One region of the Gallaecimonas zhanjiangensis genome, then DNA from elsewhere that is predicted to be linked to it. Evidence: riboswitches for the same ligand, from Rfam matches in the RefSeq annotation. Region 1 holds a riboswitch; the other holds the start of a gene.
The links. Region 1 has a riboswitch for cyclic di-GMP ahead of AC22G1_RS20300 (Ig-like domain-containing protein). Riboswitches for the same ligand answer to the same signal wherever they lie in the genome.

Region 1 (7,235 bases):
AGGGCAAGGTGACGCCGCCCTGGCTAACAGCCTGGCCGGCACATTGGATGCTTACAACAACAATAACCTCTGCCCGCAGTAACGGCAGAGCCAATAAAAACGGCGGGTTAAACCCGCCGTTTTTTTATTTGTTGCGGCCTTTGCCGCCGCCACCGGTGGAACCGCCACTGGTGCTGCCGGAGCTGCTGGCCGTACCTATGGTGACCGTGGCGCTGGCCGAGGCGGTGCCGTCGGTGACGGTGTAGCTGAAGCTGTCACTGCCCTTGAAACTCTTGGCCGGGGTGTAAATCAGGTTGTTGCCGCTCTGGGTGACACTGCCCTTGCTGCCCTGGGTAAAGCTGCTGATAGACAGGGTGTCGCCGTCGGCGTCGGTATCGTTACTCAGTACCGCAATCACCACGCTGCTGCCGCTGGTGGTGGCGCTGTCGTTGTTGGCAACCGGCGCACTGTTGGTGCTGGAGGCCGGGTTATCCACCACATAGGTGGCGCTGCTGCTGACGCTGTTCTGGTGCTGGCTGGCACTGACTTGCACAGTGTAAAAGCCGTCCACCGCCGTGCTGGCAGAGCTCACCACCAAGGTGGTGCTGGCACTGCTGCCGGGGGCAAGGCTCAGGCTGCTGGCGCCCAAGGTGGCGGACCAGCCGCTTGGCAGGGATTTGGCCAGGCTAACGGTACCGGTGGCGCAAGCGGCAGAGTCGTTGTTGGTAACGCTGACGGTGTAGGTGGCGGCGCTACCCGCGGCCAGCCAAGGGCTTTGGCCGGGGCTCAGCACCACAGAGGGGGCCTTGGCGACGCAGCTGTCGGCGCTGCTGCCAGAGGCAATCACCGAGACCTCGGCGGTGTCGCCACCGGCGCTCAGGGTATCTACCTGTACATTACCGCTCTGGTAGCTGTAACCGGCCACCAGGGCTGGGTCGTAAAAGTCGGTATTGGTGGTGCCGGAGCCCGGGGTCATGTCCAGCAGGTACTGGGCATTGCCGTTGCTGGGGTCTACTTCGTGGAACACCACACCGTTTTCAAAGTTGGCGGTGGCCAGGCTGCTGTCCAGCCCGGTGGGCTGGCGATAGCTCAGGTAGTAATAGGTGCCATCGCCCTTGGCGATTTTGATGGCTTTTTCGTAGCCGCTGGTGCCGGCATAACCGCCCAGGGTATAGACGCCGCCGTTGCTGGCGTCGGTAACATTGAGCCAGCCCAGGGCCTCACGGTTGCGGGCGCCGAACAGGGCCAGGCCTTTACCCATGGGGTCGGTGATGTCGCCGTATTCGGAGCTGGTGCAGCTGCTGCCTTCAACGTTGGCGCCGCATTCCAGGGCGTGGGCGTGGTACAGACCCATGCCGTGGCCCATTTCGTGGGTGATTATCTGCCAGTTGGCCACCTGGCCGTTAATGAGGGACACCGCCGGGTTGCCGCCCACGGTAGACAGGCCGGTAAAGCCGCAACTGCTGGTTTTGGGGGTAATGAACACGTAACGGCTGTAAGCGCTCAGATCCACGCCGTTGGCGCTGGCCGCTTCTTTAAAGGCCGGTACCACAGTATTGAAATCGCACTGGCTGGAGCTGACCCCCAAGGTGTACCAGCCGTATACGTCGCCGCTCAGCCAGGCTTTGTTCTGGGAGTTTTCCATGATCACGTCGTTGACGGTGCCAAACACCAGGCTGTTGATGGCGTCTTTGGTCCAAGGCTGCTGGGGGTCGTCGCTGAAGTTGGCCAGCACCACCAGGGTCTTTTGCTCGCCGGTCACGGTACCAGAAGCGCCGGCAGTGCCGCCGTTACTGGTGGTGGTGCTGCCGTCGGCGGCCATCACCAGAATGTTGCTGTCGTCCACCAGCATCTCGCTACCCAGCATGGCGCCGCTCAGCTGCACTTCACCTTTGCCACTCAGTTTGCCAAGGCCTTTGCCTTTGAGGGGGATCTGGTCGCCAAAGGGGGTATTGAGCAGGTACTGGTGGCTGAAACTGCCGTCTTCGTGGTCGGCCACCAGGGTTTGTACTTCCCCGCTCATGGCCACCGGTTGTTCCAGATAGGCCAGCACCGACGCGTCCAGCCCTTGTTGTTTACCAGCTGGTATCAGCAGCTCCACCGCCGCTTGCGGGTCGCTGTCGGCCAGGGCCAGCAAGGCTTGCTGGCGGGCCTGGGCTTTGGCTTCCAGGCCGTGGGCCTTGCCATTGCCATGGCTGTTTTTAATGAGTTTGACCAGATCCTGGGTCAAATCCCGTGCGTTTTCGGCAGGGGCGGCGCCATAAGCGGTGGCAGACATCAATAGGGCAGCGGATAGCAGGCTAAGGGCTGGACGTTTCAACAGGATCTCCTCATAAACAGCAGAGAAAGATCCTCAAGCCAGCATAGGCCCGAAGCAGGGATTCTCTCTTTCGGCAGCCGGGCAACCCATAAGGGGCCCCTGGCTTTGCGACCTTCGGTTACCCGAAGTGTGCCTTTGTCAGGAGAGGATCTTTCTTAGGTAAAATTGTCGCCTTGGAGGGTCCGGTTCCGCGGGTCAGCAGGGTCTGGCTGAAGGCAATAATTCCCGGCAGTTGGGCCAGGACGGCGTGAACATTAGCACGGGCTTATTGAATAAAAAATAAACAATACAGGGTGGGTGAGTCGATCAAATGCCTACTTTTTACGCAGCTGTCAGCTAACTCATTGACCGGCAAACACTTGGCCTGAGGGCTGCGATTTTCAGCGCCTGCGCGATCTGCGCCGTGGATCACGGTCTTCATCCCAAAGATGCACCGGTTCTTCTTCCAGAAGGTATTGCAGGGTCCTGAGGCTCCATAACAACAACGCCCGATGGGGCAGCCCCGGCTCGTCGACGATTTGTGCCAGCCGTTCCAGACGCAGCTGCTGTTGCTGTGGCGTTTGTGCTGTCATGGGCTGCTTCCAGCTGTTGTGGGTCCAGTGGATTTTGCAAAACCCAAGCCACAACGGCTAACCTATATTTATCAATGCCTTAGTAAATTAAAAGCCACCCCGAGGGTGGCTTTTGTTGCACAAACGGAACAGGCGGCGTCAATTAAGCTGATGTTTGTCCATCAGGCGGTACAGGGTCACCCTGGACACCCCCAACAGCCTGGCGGCCTCCGAGACATTGTGCTGGGTAAAAGCCAGTGAGGCGATCAGCGCCTCGCGCTCGGCGCTTTGCCTAGCCGCATCCAGGCTCAGCACCCGGGTGTCCTGTTTGGGGCTTTTGAGCCCCAGATCTTCGGCGCTTATCAGCCGGTTTTCGCTCATCACCAGGGCGCGGCGGATGCGGTTTATCATCTCCCGCACATTGCCAGGCCAGCCGTACTGGTTGATGGCCACCAGTGCCTGCTGGCTAAGGCCCCTGGCCTTGCTGTTGTGGTCGAGGCTGAATTTTTGGAAGAAAAACCGTGCCAGCAGCTCCACATCTCCCGGCCGCTCCCGAAGGGGCGGCACCCGAAGGTGCAGCACATTTAGCCGGTAGAACAAGTCTTCACGAAAACGCCCTTCGGCCACAGCTTTGTCCAGGTCCACATGGGTGGCGGCAATCACCCGCACATCCAGGTTCAGGCTCTGCTCTCCCCCCAGACGCTCGATACTGCCTTCTTGCAAAAAGCGCAGCAGGTTCACCTGCATCTCCAGGGGCAAGTCCCCCACTTCATCCAAAAACACGGTGCCGCCTTGGGCCATTTCAAAACGCCCCAACTTGCGGCGCAGCGCCCCGGTAAAGGCGCCCTTTTCATGGCCAAAGAGTTCCGACTGGATAAGGGTCTCTGGCAAGGCGCCGCAGTTAACGGCAATAAAAGGCCCCTTGCGACGGGCAGAGCGCTGGTGGATGGCGCGGGCGATAAGCTCTTTGCCGGTGCCGCTTTCCCCCAGGATAAGCACCGGCGCATCGACCGCCGCCACCTTACGAATTTGGCTAAAGACCTGCATGATTGGCGGGCTGGCGCCGACCATCTGGCATTCGTCCAGGCAGGAAAGCTGCTTCTCGCCTATCTCCCGCAGGCGATTAATACCGTAGGCGTGGCCCAGGGTGGCCTGCAGGAAGCTGACCTTGCCGTCCAACGGCAGGGTGTAGAAGTCGTAGCAGTTTTCGTAGATGAGCCGGCAGAAATCCTGGTCTTCAAGCTCTTCGGTGCGGGTGAGGACTATCCAGGCGGGTGCGTTGTTGTCGCAAAGAACGTCTTCAAGCTCATCGCGCTGGCTATCCTTTAACGGGCAAACCCTTGCCAGTGCTACCTCGTAGCCGTTCTGGGCCAACATCATCCTGGCTTTGGCGGGGCTGGTGACCCGGTCCAATTGCCAACCCGGCAGGCGGATATCTTCACTGGATGACGACAGATCCAAAAAAAGTGCTTTTCTTTGCCCCTCCTGTCCTTGGCAAGGCCACTCGTATTCAACTTTATTCACGTGGCTACCACTTAGGCCTTGGTCCCAGTGTGCAAAGTTTAGTTGCCTGCGATACACAGCAGCAGCGGCCACAACGAGTGTTAATAGATTGTTCACCTAGTGATCCTGCCATGTAACAGCGGCAATTTCGGACTACTGTTAAAACAGTCACTCTGTGGTTTAGGTGCCATGTACAACCACTACTTCGGGCTGACTGAGTCGCCCTTTTCCATCGCACCGGATCCGCGTTATCTGTACCTGAGTGAGCAGCACAAGGAAGCACTGGCCCACCTCCTTTACGGGATCCGTAACGACAACGGCTTTGTGCTCTTGACCGGCGAAGTGGGCACCGGCAAGACCACGGTCTGCCGTTGCCTGCTTGAACAGCTGGGCGAGCACACCGACTTGGCCTTTATCCTCAATCCCAAATACTCGGTGCTGGAACTGCTGGCGGCCATTTGCGACGAGCTGGCCATTCCCTACGCCCCCGGCAGCACCTGGCTTAAAACCTATATCGACGCCCTTAACCGCCACCTGCTTGAAAGCCACGCCAAGGGCCGGCACACCGTGCTTATCATCGACGAAGCCCAAAACCTCTCCAGCGAAGTGTTAGAGCAGCTGCGGCTGCTCACCAACCTTGAGACCAACCAGCGCAAGCTTTTGCAAATCATCCTGCTGGGCCAACCGGAGCTGCTGACAATGCTCGCCAAACCAGAGCTTCGGCAGTTATCGCAGCGCATCACCGCCCGCTTTCACCTCGGCCCCTTGAGCGCCGCGGAAACGGCGGCCTATGTGCAGCACCGCCTGGCCGTGGCTGGCCAGGAGCAGCCGCTATTTTCAGCCTCGGTACTCAGGCGCCTTTATCAGCTCTCCAAAGGGGTGCCGCGGGTTATCAACCTGTTGTGCGACCGGGCGCTATTGGGCACCTACAGCCAACGCAAAACCCGGGTCAGCAGCGCCATCCTCAACCAAGCCGCGCGGGAGTTAAAAGGCCAGCCGCAACCGGCAGGGCGCCGCCGCCTTTGGTGGTTGCTCACCGCCCTTGGCGCCGCCGTGCTGCTGGCAGGCTATCGCCTGGCCTGGATACCGGGCGCTTCTCTTAACGCCGTTGAAGCCAAGGCCATGGCGCTGTCGCCTACGCCTATTGCCCAGAGCCCCGGCACCGAACCTAAACCGGCAACGGCGCTAGCATTTGATTGGCAGTGGCCAGAGGGGCTCGCCATGGAGCTAAGCCAGGCGGCGGCCTTTACCCGGCTGTTTAGCGCTTGGCACCTCGATTACAAAGCTGCCGAGCAGCCGTCGGTATGCCAGTTCGCAAGAGACAACCAGCTGGGCTGCTTTAGCGAAAACGCCAGTTGGCAGCACCTCACCGCCCACAACAGGCCGGCTGTTATCGGTATCAATGCCGGCAGCCAGCATTACTTCGCGCTGCTGTTAAGAGTCAGTGGCGATCTGGCCGAGCTCGACAGAGGCGGCAACCAGGATCTGGTGCCTTTGGATGATGTAAAAGCGCACTGGGACGGCAGCTACACCCTGCTGTGGCGGATGCCTCCCGGTTACGTAGAACCGCTAAGGCCCGGCCAACAGAGCCTCGCCGTTGCCTGGTTAGAGCACCAACTGGCTGAGATCCAAGGCAGGGCCGAGCGGCCTTTGCCCGACAACCACTATGACTTTCCCTTGTTTCGTGACGTGAAAACCTTTCAATTCAGCCAGGGCCTCGCTGCCGATGGGGTGGTGGGCCCCCAAACCAGCATTCGTTTAACCAGCCTGACCGACGGCAGCGTGCCGTTGCTCTTCCCCCCCGAGGGCTAGCCATGTCCTATATCCTGGAAGTGCTCAAGCAATCGGAGCGCCAGCGCCGCCAAGGCCAGCAGGCCCCGGGCCTCGACACCCCGCAGGCCATGCCGCCACCGCTAAAACCCAAAGGCGCGTCCCTGCTGCCTTATTTGCTGGTATTGGCCGCCCTGCTCGCCACCTGGCTGTTCTGGCCAAGTGCGCCACCGCCGGTAAAAACGCCCACCGCGAAGGGGATATCGGCCGCTCCCGGGCTTGACCCAAAGGCGCTGAGCCCAGTCACCCTTGAGACCGAGCAGCCCACTTTGCAAACCCCGGCCGCGCCGGTGGAAAATGGTAGCGATAGCAAGCCGCCTTCCTCTGAGCTGGCGCAGGCAAGACTGCCGCCGCCCATTGCCGAGCCAGTAGCTGTGCCTGCGAAAGAGCCGGCCATCAAGGCTGATAGCAAAGCCCCTGCTCCCGAAGCCGAACAAACCGCACAAACAGAGGCGGCTGACACCCAACAGGCCCTACCCAGTTGGCGGCAACTGCCGGTGGATGTGCAGCGGGAGCTGCCGGCACTGGTGGTAACGGTGCACATCTATGCCAAGGAGCCCAAAGACCGGCTGGTGAAGATAAACAACCGGGCTTACGGCGAAGGAGCCAAGCTCGGCAATGGCTTGACGCTGACCGCCATCACCCCAGATGGCATTGAGCTTGAATACCGGCAATGGCGTTTTACCATGCCGGCCTATTGAGGCGGGGACCTTGGGTTTATGATAGGGCCAGTCATACGGAGGCCTTATCTTGTCTGATATCCATATCCTGGTGGGCAGTACCCTGGGCGGCAGTGAATATGTTGCCGATGCCCTGTGCGAAACCCTGCAACAGCACCAACATCAAGTACAGATCCACCTCAGCCCCGATCTGGGATCTCTCCCTACCAGCGGTATCTGGCTGCTATGCAGCTCAACCCACGGCGCCGGGGAGCTGCCCGACAACATTCAGCCTTTTGCCGAGCAACTGGCAGACAAACCCGATCTGAGCCAGATCCGCTTCGCCGTCTTTGCCATCGGCGACAGCAGCTACGACACCTTCTGTGAGGGTGG
Region 2 (7,235 bases), 1.3 Mb from region 1:
GGTCGTTCATGTCACCGATACCGGCCGACAGCAGCTCGCCTTTTTGGTCCACCACCGACACCGCGCCGGTGCTCATGCCCGGCACCGAGCCAGACACCAGGTTGATAATGGCTTCCACCTGGCTGGGGGTTAAGGGAGACGCCAGGTCCACCATCACCGCCGCGCTGGGCTTTTGCTCTTCACGGCCCACAAAGAGGGTACGCTTGGGCACCGCCAGGTGCACCCGGGCGCTACGCACTTGGTCGAGGGCGATAATGGTGCGGGCCAGCTCGCCTTCCAGGGCGTGCAGGTAACGGGCCGACTCCATGAACTGGCTGGTGCCGAGGGTCGACATGTTGTTCAGTTCGTCAAAACCGGCCGGCAGTGACGCCTTGACCCCTTTGGCGGCCAGGCGCATACGGGCATCAGCCAGGCGGTCTTCTGGTACCAGCACGTTGCCGCTGCTGCCGTCGAGGCGAAAATCGATATTTTCCTTCTCGAGGGTGTCGATGATGGTGGCCTTGTCGTAAAGCTCCTGCTTGCCATAAAGCGGTACGTAGTGGCGGGTGCTGGTCCACAACATCACCACGATGGCCGCCGCAACAATGGCAGCCAGCAGGGCGATCACCAGCACCGAGCGCGAATCGCCGGACAGCCGGCGCCAGCGCCCGGCAATGGATTTGAACCCCGAGTTCAGGGTAAAGCCGCCAGGGGCGGCAGTAATCAGTTCAGCCATGTCCCTATTCCTTACAGCGGCATGCGCATGACGTCGTCAAAGGCCGACGCCAGCTTGTTGCGAACCTGCACCAGGGCCGAGAAGCTCAGGCCCGCCTTTTGGCTGGCCACCATGGCGCCAACCAAGTCGTCGCTTTGCCCGGTTTCCACGGCTTGCATCAAGCTGCCGGCGGTCTTTTGGTCAAAGTCCACCTTATTGACGGCGGCTTTCATGGCATCAACAAAGCTGCCTTGGGAGTCCGAGCCGATGCTCAGGCTGTTGGGAGCAATGCCGTCGGCTTCTGCGCTCATTTTGCTGAGCTGTTGCAGCAGACTGGCCTGGGTACTGATGGTATCGATCTTCATGTTGTGTCCTTAGCCAGTGACGACAAGTTGGTTGATGTCGATGCCCTGCTCACGCATGGCAGCAAGCTTGTAACGAAGGGCCCGGGTGGTTACCCCTAAGGCGTTGGCGGTGCGTTGGCGGTGGCCGTTGAAGCGGCGCAGGGTGTCCAGCACATGCTGGAACTCAGCGCATTTCTTGGAGGCCTGCAAGGAGGTAACCGGAATATCAAACACCGATTCCTGGGCCCGTGGCAGCATCAAATCTTCAGGTTGGAGCATCAGGCCCCGGGCCAAAATAAGGGCGCGCTGGATAACGTTCTCCAGCTCCCGCACGTTGCCGGGCCAAGGGTGTGACACCAGGCTGCGGGCCGCTTCGGGGTGCAATTCAAAGGCGGTGCCTTCGCCGTACTTTTGCAAGAAGTGTCGGGCCAGGGGCAGGATGTCGTCAGGCCGTTCCCGAAGCGCTGGCCAGCAAAGGGGCAGCACATCGAGGCGGTAGAAAAGGTCTTCACGAAAACGGCCTTTGGCCACTTCTTCGCGCAGGTCTTTGTTGGAGGCGGCAATGATGCGAACGTTGAGCTTAACCTTCTGGTTGGAGCCGAGTTTTTCCAACTCGCGCTCTTGCAGCACCCGCAGCAGCTTGGCCTGCAGGTCCAGCGGCATCTCGGAAATTTCATCGAGCATCAAGGTGCCGCCATTGGCGTGCTCAAATTTACCGGTTTGAGACTGCACCGCGCCGGTAAAGGCGCCCTTGGCATGGCCAAAGAGGGTGGACTCAAGCATGGTGTCGGGAATGGCTGCGCAGTTCACCGCCACATAGGGCTGGGCGGCACGGGGCGATTGCTCGTGAATGTAACGAGCCAGGCATTCCTTACCAGTACCGGACTCGCCGCTGATAAGAATGGAGGCGCTGGTCTGGGCCGCTTTCTTGGCCAGTAGCAGCACCTGACGCCCGGCCTGGGAGGCCACCACCATGTTGGGGATGGGCTCGTGCAAATCCACCACGTGGTCAATCATGCCCAGCAGCTGCTGGCGGGTGAAAGGCTTTAGCAGATAATCGATTGCGCCCTGGCGCATGGCATCGCTGGCCTTGGCACTTTGATTGCCCCTCACCAGCGCCACTACCGGGCTCTTGGGGTGGGAGCGGCGGATACGAGCCACAAACTCACTGATGGGCGTATCCAGATCCGCATCCACCAGCACCAGCGCCGGGTTGCCCTGATGCAGGCACACCAGCGCCGTGGCGCAATCCTCAGCCACCAGCAGTCGATAGCCGGTTTGTTTTATTTCTTGGTATACCGGATCTTCAGACCCTCGCGGGTCTACAAGCAATATGGTCTTTTCCATCATCGTTTCCCTAACCGGTTCCTGATCACCCGGATGGTCACCCGCCGATTTTGCTCACGGGCCTGGGCAGTCTGATTGTTGGTGGATGGATAACGATCGCCATGGGCGCGGGTCTGGATAAGCTTTGCGGACATCCCGGCTTCAAGGAGGGCCGCTTTAACATCAGCGGCTCTTTCTCTGGCCAGTTGCAGGTTGGCAAGGTGGTCACCGGTATCATCGGTAAAAGCGTCCACCAGCACTTTGTCTACGCCCTTATCAAGGGCCACGTAACGGCTCAAGCTACGGAGCTGCTGACGCTGCTCCAAAGTCAAAGCCCGTGCGCCAGGGGCATAGAACAGGGAAATATCCCTGGCCTGGCGGTAAGACATAGGGGCCAGCACGTCCAGGCAATGGCGAAAGGCGGTGGCCGCCTGCTGCCATTTGACACTGGGTAGCTCCACGATTTCTGCGGGAAAGGACACCTTGCCCCACAGTCCCTTGTCCATGGCTTCCAGCAGTGCTTTGCTCTCCGCTTCACCGAAGTTCAGCGGCAGCTTGCCTGTGGAGTCATAACGGGGACTTTGCAGCGGCGCCAGCCAGGGCGGGTTATGCCATGACAGGGCGATGTCCTTGGTTGATGACAAATGAATGCTGGGCTCCACCACCAGAGTAAGCGGTTCACCGGCATAACGAACAAAGCGCACCTCACCAAAATTGGTGACAGGCAGCCCCAGGGTGCAAGCAAAATGGTCCCCGGAGAATTGCCAAGCGACATTGTCCATTTGGGGCCTGAAGGTTTCGACCGCATGGGCCGAACACGCCAAGCCACCCAGCATTAGCATTGCCAGAAATGATCTGTGCATTTCTTTCCTCAACCAGCAAAAAACAAGTAAAGCAGTGCCTAAAGCCCACTACCTGCAGCTTGATTACCCACCAGGGGGTGTCGAGGAAAGCTTGGTTCCAGTTGCAGCGTACATAATGATCGTGCCTACTCAAAGTTTTAAAATGAGTAGCTGGATAAGGAAATAACGCTTAAAAATCAATTTCTTGCGTTATTCGAGGAAAGGATTGCCCGTTAGAACATAGCGGCAACGTCATGTCTGCCACTGTCGACAACACCTTAGCTCTGGCAACCCCGCTATCTTAGAAGCGAACTTCCTTAGACCGGAGGCTTTGCGTCCCGGGCTTTCGCCACGGTTTGCCCTTATCGGCAGCCAAGTCGAGACATCAACTTCCCAAAACTTGAACGGAAGATTAACGTCACGGGGTAAGCATATATTTACATCCCGGCTGCGTAAAGTGCCTACCTTCAAAATTATGAAAAAATTAATATTTCTTCTTGAAAAGAATTAGGCACATAAAAATCAAACAGTTAACCTGCCGTTTTAAACAGGTCAAGCCATCAGCCTAAGGTGCCAACTACATCAATATGCATCTTTTCTGGCACTTCGTTGTAAGACAACACCTTGAGTCCACGGGCAAAAGTGCGGGCGTAACGGGCCAGCAAGGGCCTTAGTTGCGGCGTTACCAGCAGCACGGGTGAATGGCCCTGGCGCTGCATTTCATCCTTGAGCTGCGGCATCACCTGCTGCAGCTTGCCAAGCAGGCTCGGCTCGATGGGGAAGCTGTCCAGCGCCACCTTGCCACCAGCCTGGGCCTGATTGAGCGCTTTGAGTAGGGTCTGCTCCAGTTTGTCATCCAGGGTCATGGTCACCAGTTGCTCTTTGTCGCCAACGGCGGCCTTGATAAGGCTGCGGCGCAGCGCATAACGCACATCGGCGGCCAGCAAGATGGGGTCTTTGGTGAGTTCGCAGCTGTCTACCAGGGTGGTAGCGATGGTGCGAATATCCATCAGGCTGACCTGGTCGGCCAGTAACTGGCGATACACCCGCAGTTGCTGAATGGGGCTTAGCTGAGCATTGAGGCTCTCAAAAAGCTTCTCAGAGTGAGATTTGAGCCTCTCGCCAAGGGCAATAACATCGTCATGGCTGAAGATCTCTTCTAAGTGCTCGCGCATCACCTTGCCAAGGTGGGTAGCAATAACGGTGGCGCTGTCTACCACCGAGTAACCAAGGTTCAACGCCTTGGCTTTTTGGTCCACCGCGATCAGCACCGCATCCATCTGGTAGGCCGGCTCGATGGTGAGTTCACCATCGAGTTTGCCGTAAACGTCGCCGTTCTGAATGGCCATCAGCCGCTCAGGGTCCACCTCCCCTTGGCTAATCATCACCCCGCCGAGCTTGATGCGATACTCGCTGGCACCCAGTTGCAGGTTGTCGCGGATGCGCACCTCCGGCACCAAAAAGCCCATCTGCTCGGAAAGAATTTTGCGCACGCCCCGGACCCTGGCCAAGAGCTCGGCGCCCTGGCTTTTGTCCACCAAGGTGACCAGGCGATAACCGAGATCGATAGACAGGGTGTCGACATAGGGTAAATCGCCCCAGGCCAGAGGCTGCTCACGGGTGAGCCTGTCAGACAGCTCTTCTAAATCCTGGGCTGGCGCTTGCTCGGGTTTGACCAAACCCTGGCGCCAGCCAGCAAAGGCCAGCACCGCGCCAAAGCCGAGGAAAACCGCGGTGGGCATTCCAGGAATGATACCCAGCATCACCATCACCGCAGCTGCAGTCCAAATCACCCGAGGTGAGGCCAGCAGCTGCTGGTGAACCTGGTCGGACATTTCCGACTCGTCGTTGACCCGAGTCACGATAATGGCGGCGGCGGTTGCCAGCAGCAGCGACGGGATCTGGGCCACTAGGCCATCACCTATGGTGAGGATGGCGTAGAGCTTGAAGGCATCGGCGCCGGAGAGATGATGCTGGAACACCCCGATGGCCAAGCCGCCAAGAAGGTTAATCACCAGAATCATCAAGCCGGCGATGGCATCGCCGCGCACAAACTTGGAGGCCCCGTCCATGGCGCCGTAAAAGTCAGCCTCGCTGGCCACGTCCTGGCGGCGCTGCTTGGCCTGGCCTTGGTCGATAACCCCAGCGTTAAGATCGGCATCGATGGCCATCTGCTTGCCGGGCAAGGCGTCCAGGGTAAAGCGGGCCGCCACTTCGGAGATCCGCTCGCCACCTTTGGTGATCACCACGAAGTTGATGATCATCAAGATGACGAACACCACCATGCCCACCACGTAGTTGCCGCCGATGACCACTTCCCCGAAGGACTGGATCACCTTACCGGCCGCGTCCGAACCGTTATGGCCGTTTAGCAGCACCACCCGGGTGGAGGCCACGTTCAGGGTCAGGCGCATCAAGGTGGCGATGAGCAGGATGGTCGGGAACACCGAGAAATCCAACGGCCGCTTGGCTGAGACCGCTACCAGCAGCACCAGCACCGCCAGTACGATGTTGAAGGTAAACAGAGTGTCGATAAGCCAAGGTGGCAGCGGCAAAATCATCATCGCCAGTACGGACAGCAGTACCAGCGGAATAGCGGCGTAAGAACTGATAAAGGGCAACTTCACCTTGGTTTACCTATCTCGTCTTAATGAAGCGGGAATTTTAAATTGCGGCAGCGGCGCTGGCTTGCGCCCACCTTTAGCCTTGAAGGCATTGAGCTGAATAACGTACATCAGCACGTGGGCCACGGCGTTATAAAGCCCGGCTGGCACTTCTTGGTCTATCCGCGTTGAATGATAGAGCGCCCGGGTAAGCTCCGGCAGCTCAAGAATGGTTTTGTCGTGTTGCCCTGCCACTTCGCGGATGCGAAGGGCCAGCTGATCGGTGCCTTTGGCCACCAGATAGGGGGCTTCGGCGGCGTCTGGGTCATATTTGATGGCCACCGCGTAGTGGGTCGGGTTAGTGAGAATAACGTCGGCCTTGGGCACCCGTTGGTCGATGCGCTGGCGCGAGATCTGCATCTGCAACTGGCGGATGCGGTTTTTCACTTCCGGGCTGCCTTCGTTCTGCTTGTGCTCGTCTTTGACTTCCTGCTTGCTCATGCGCAGCTTTTTGAGCATCGACCAGCGCTGGAACGGCACGTCCAAAATGGCGACAAACAGCAGCACCAGCCCCAGCCAGATAAAAACCAAGGCCAGCAGGCGAAGGCCACCTTCCAATCCCATACCGAGAGGCTGGCGATTAAGCCCCATCAGCACCAGCCAGTTGTCCCAAAGCATCCAGGCCAGCACCAACAGCAGCAGGGATACCTTGAGCATGGATTTGAGCAATTCCACCAGGCTCTGGGACGAGAACATCCGCTTGATACCGGTGAGCGGGTTTAGCTTGCTGAACTTGGGAGCCAGGGCCTTGATGGACAGCAACCAGCCACCGGGCAGCAGGCCGCTGACCAGCGATGCCAGCCAAATGATCACAAAAAGCGGAGCAAAAGCGCTGATGGCAAGGCGCCCGGCTTCGCCGAGGTGTTTAAGCATCATCGCCGGGTCATTGCTGTCGCTGTATTCGAGCTCGAACTGTAGGTGCATTATCGCATCGGCAAAATGGCCAAAGCCTTTGGAGAGCGACAGAAGCAGCACCCCGCCCAGCAGCACCAGGGCCGCGCTTTGCAGCTCACGGGAACGGGCAACCTGCCCTTCTTCGCGGGCCTTTTCAAGGCGGCGCGCCGAGGGAGCTTCTGTTTTGTCCTGGCTGCTGCTTTCGCTCATCGCACGCCTCCGGCCACCATCAGCCGCATCTGGTCCATGGCCTGGCTGGCAAAATCGGCAAAGCGGCCGGGAATGCCAGACACCGTCAGCAGCACACACAGCAAGCCCAGCAGCAAACCGAGGGGGAAACCCAGGGCAAAGATGTTAAGGGACGGCGCCGAGCGGTTCATCACGCCAAAGCACAGGTTGACCATCAACATGGCAATCACCGCTGGCATAGCAAGGATAAGGGCGCTACCGAACATCCAGCCAAAGAGCCCGA

Region 2: linked by a shared signal. The riboswitch ahead of AC22G1_RS14225 (MotY family protein) and the one ahead of AC22G1_RS20300 (Ig-like domain-containing protein) in region 1 are both predicted to bind cyclic di-GMP.

Annotation. Positions count from the first base shown of each region.
Region 1 covers NZ_CM172603.1:4,290,617-4,297,851, reverse strand. The annotation lists gene AC22G1_RS20305 (prealbumin-like fold domain-containing protein) at 1-82, shown strand, start outside; gene AC22G1_RS20300 (Ig-like domain-containing protein) at 125-2,299, opposite strand; cyclic di-GMP riboswitch class I at 2,369-2,443, opposite strand; gene AC22G1_RS20295 (hypothetical protein) at 2,680-2,871, opposite strand; gene AC22G1_RS20290 (sigma-54 dependent transcriptional regulator) at 3,010-4,311, opposite strand; gene AC22G1_RS20285 (AAA family ATPase) at 4,543-6,165, shown strand; gene AC22G1_RS20280 (general secretion pathway protein GspB) at 6,168-6,884, shown strand; gene mioC (FMN-binding protein MioC) at 6,934-7,235, shown strand, end outside.
Region 2 covers NZ_CM172603.1:2,982,375-2,989,609, forward strand. The annotation lists gene fliF (flagellar basal-body MS-ring/collar protein FliF) at 1-715, opposite strand, end outside; gene fliE (flagellar hook-basal body complex protein FliE) at 727-1,059, opposite strand; gene AC22G1_RS14215 (sigma-54 interaction domain-containing protein) at 1,069-2,055, opposite strand; partial or broken gene AC22G1_RS14220 (sigma-54-dependent Fis family transcriptional regulator) at 2,110-2,388, opposite strand; gene AC22G1_RS14225 (MotY family protein) at 2,385-3,146, opposite strand; cyclic di-GMP riboswitch class I at 3,490-3,577, opposite strand; gene flhA (flagellar biosynthesis protein FlhA) at 3,767-5,833, opposite strand; gene flhB (flagellar biosynthesis protein FlhB) at 5,840-6,973, opposite strand; gene fliR (flagellar biosynthetic protein FliR) at 6,970-7,235, opposite strand, start outside.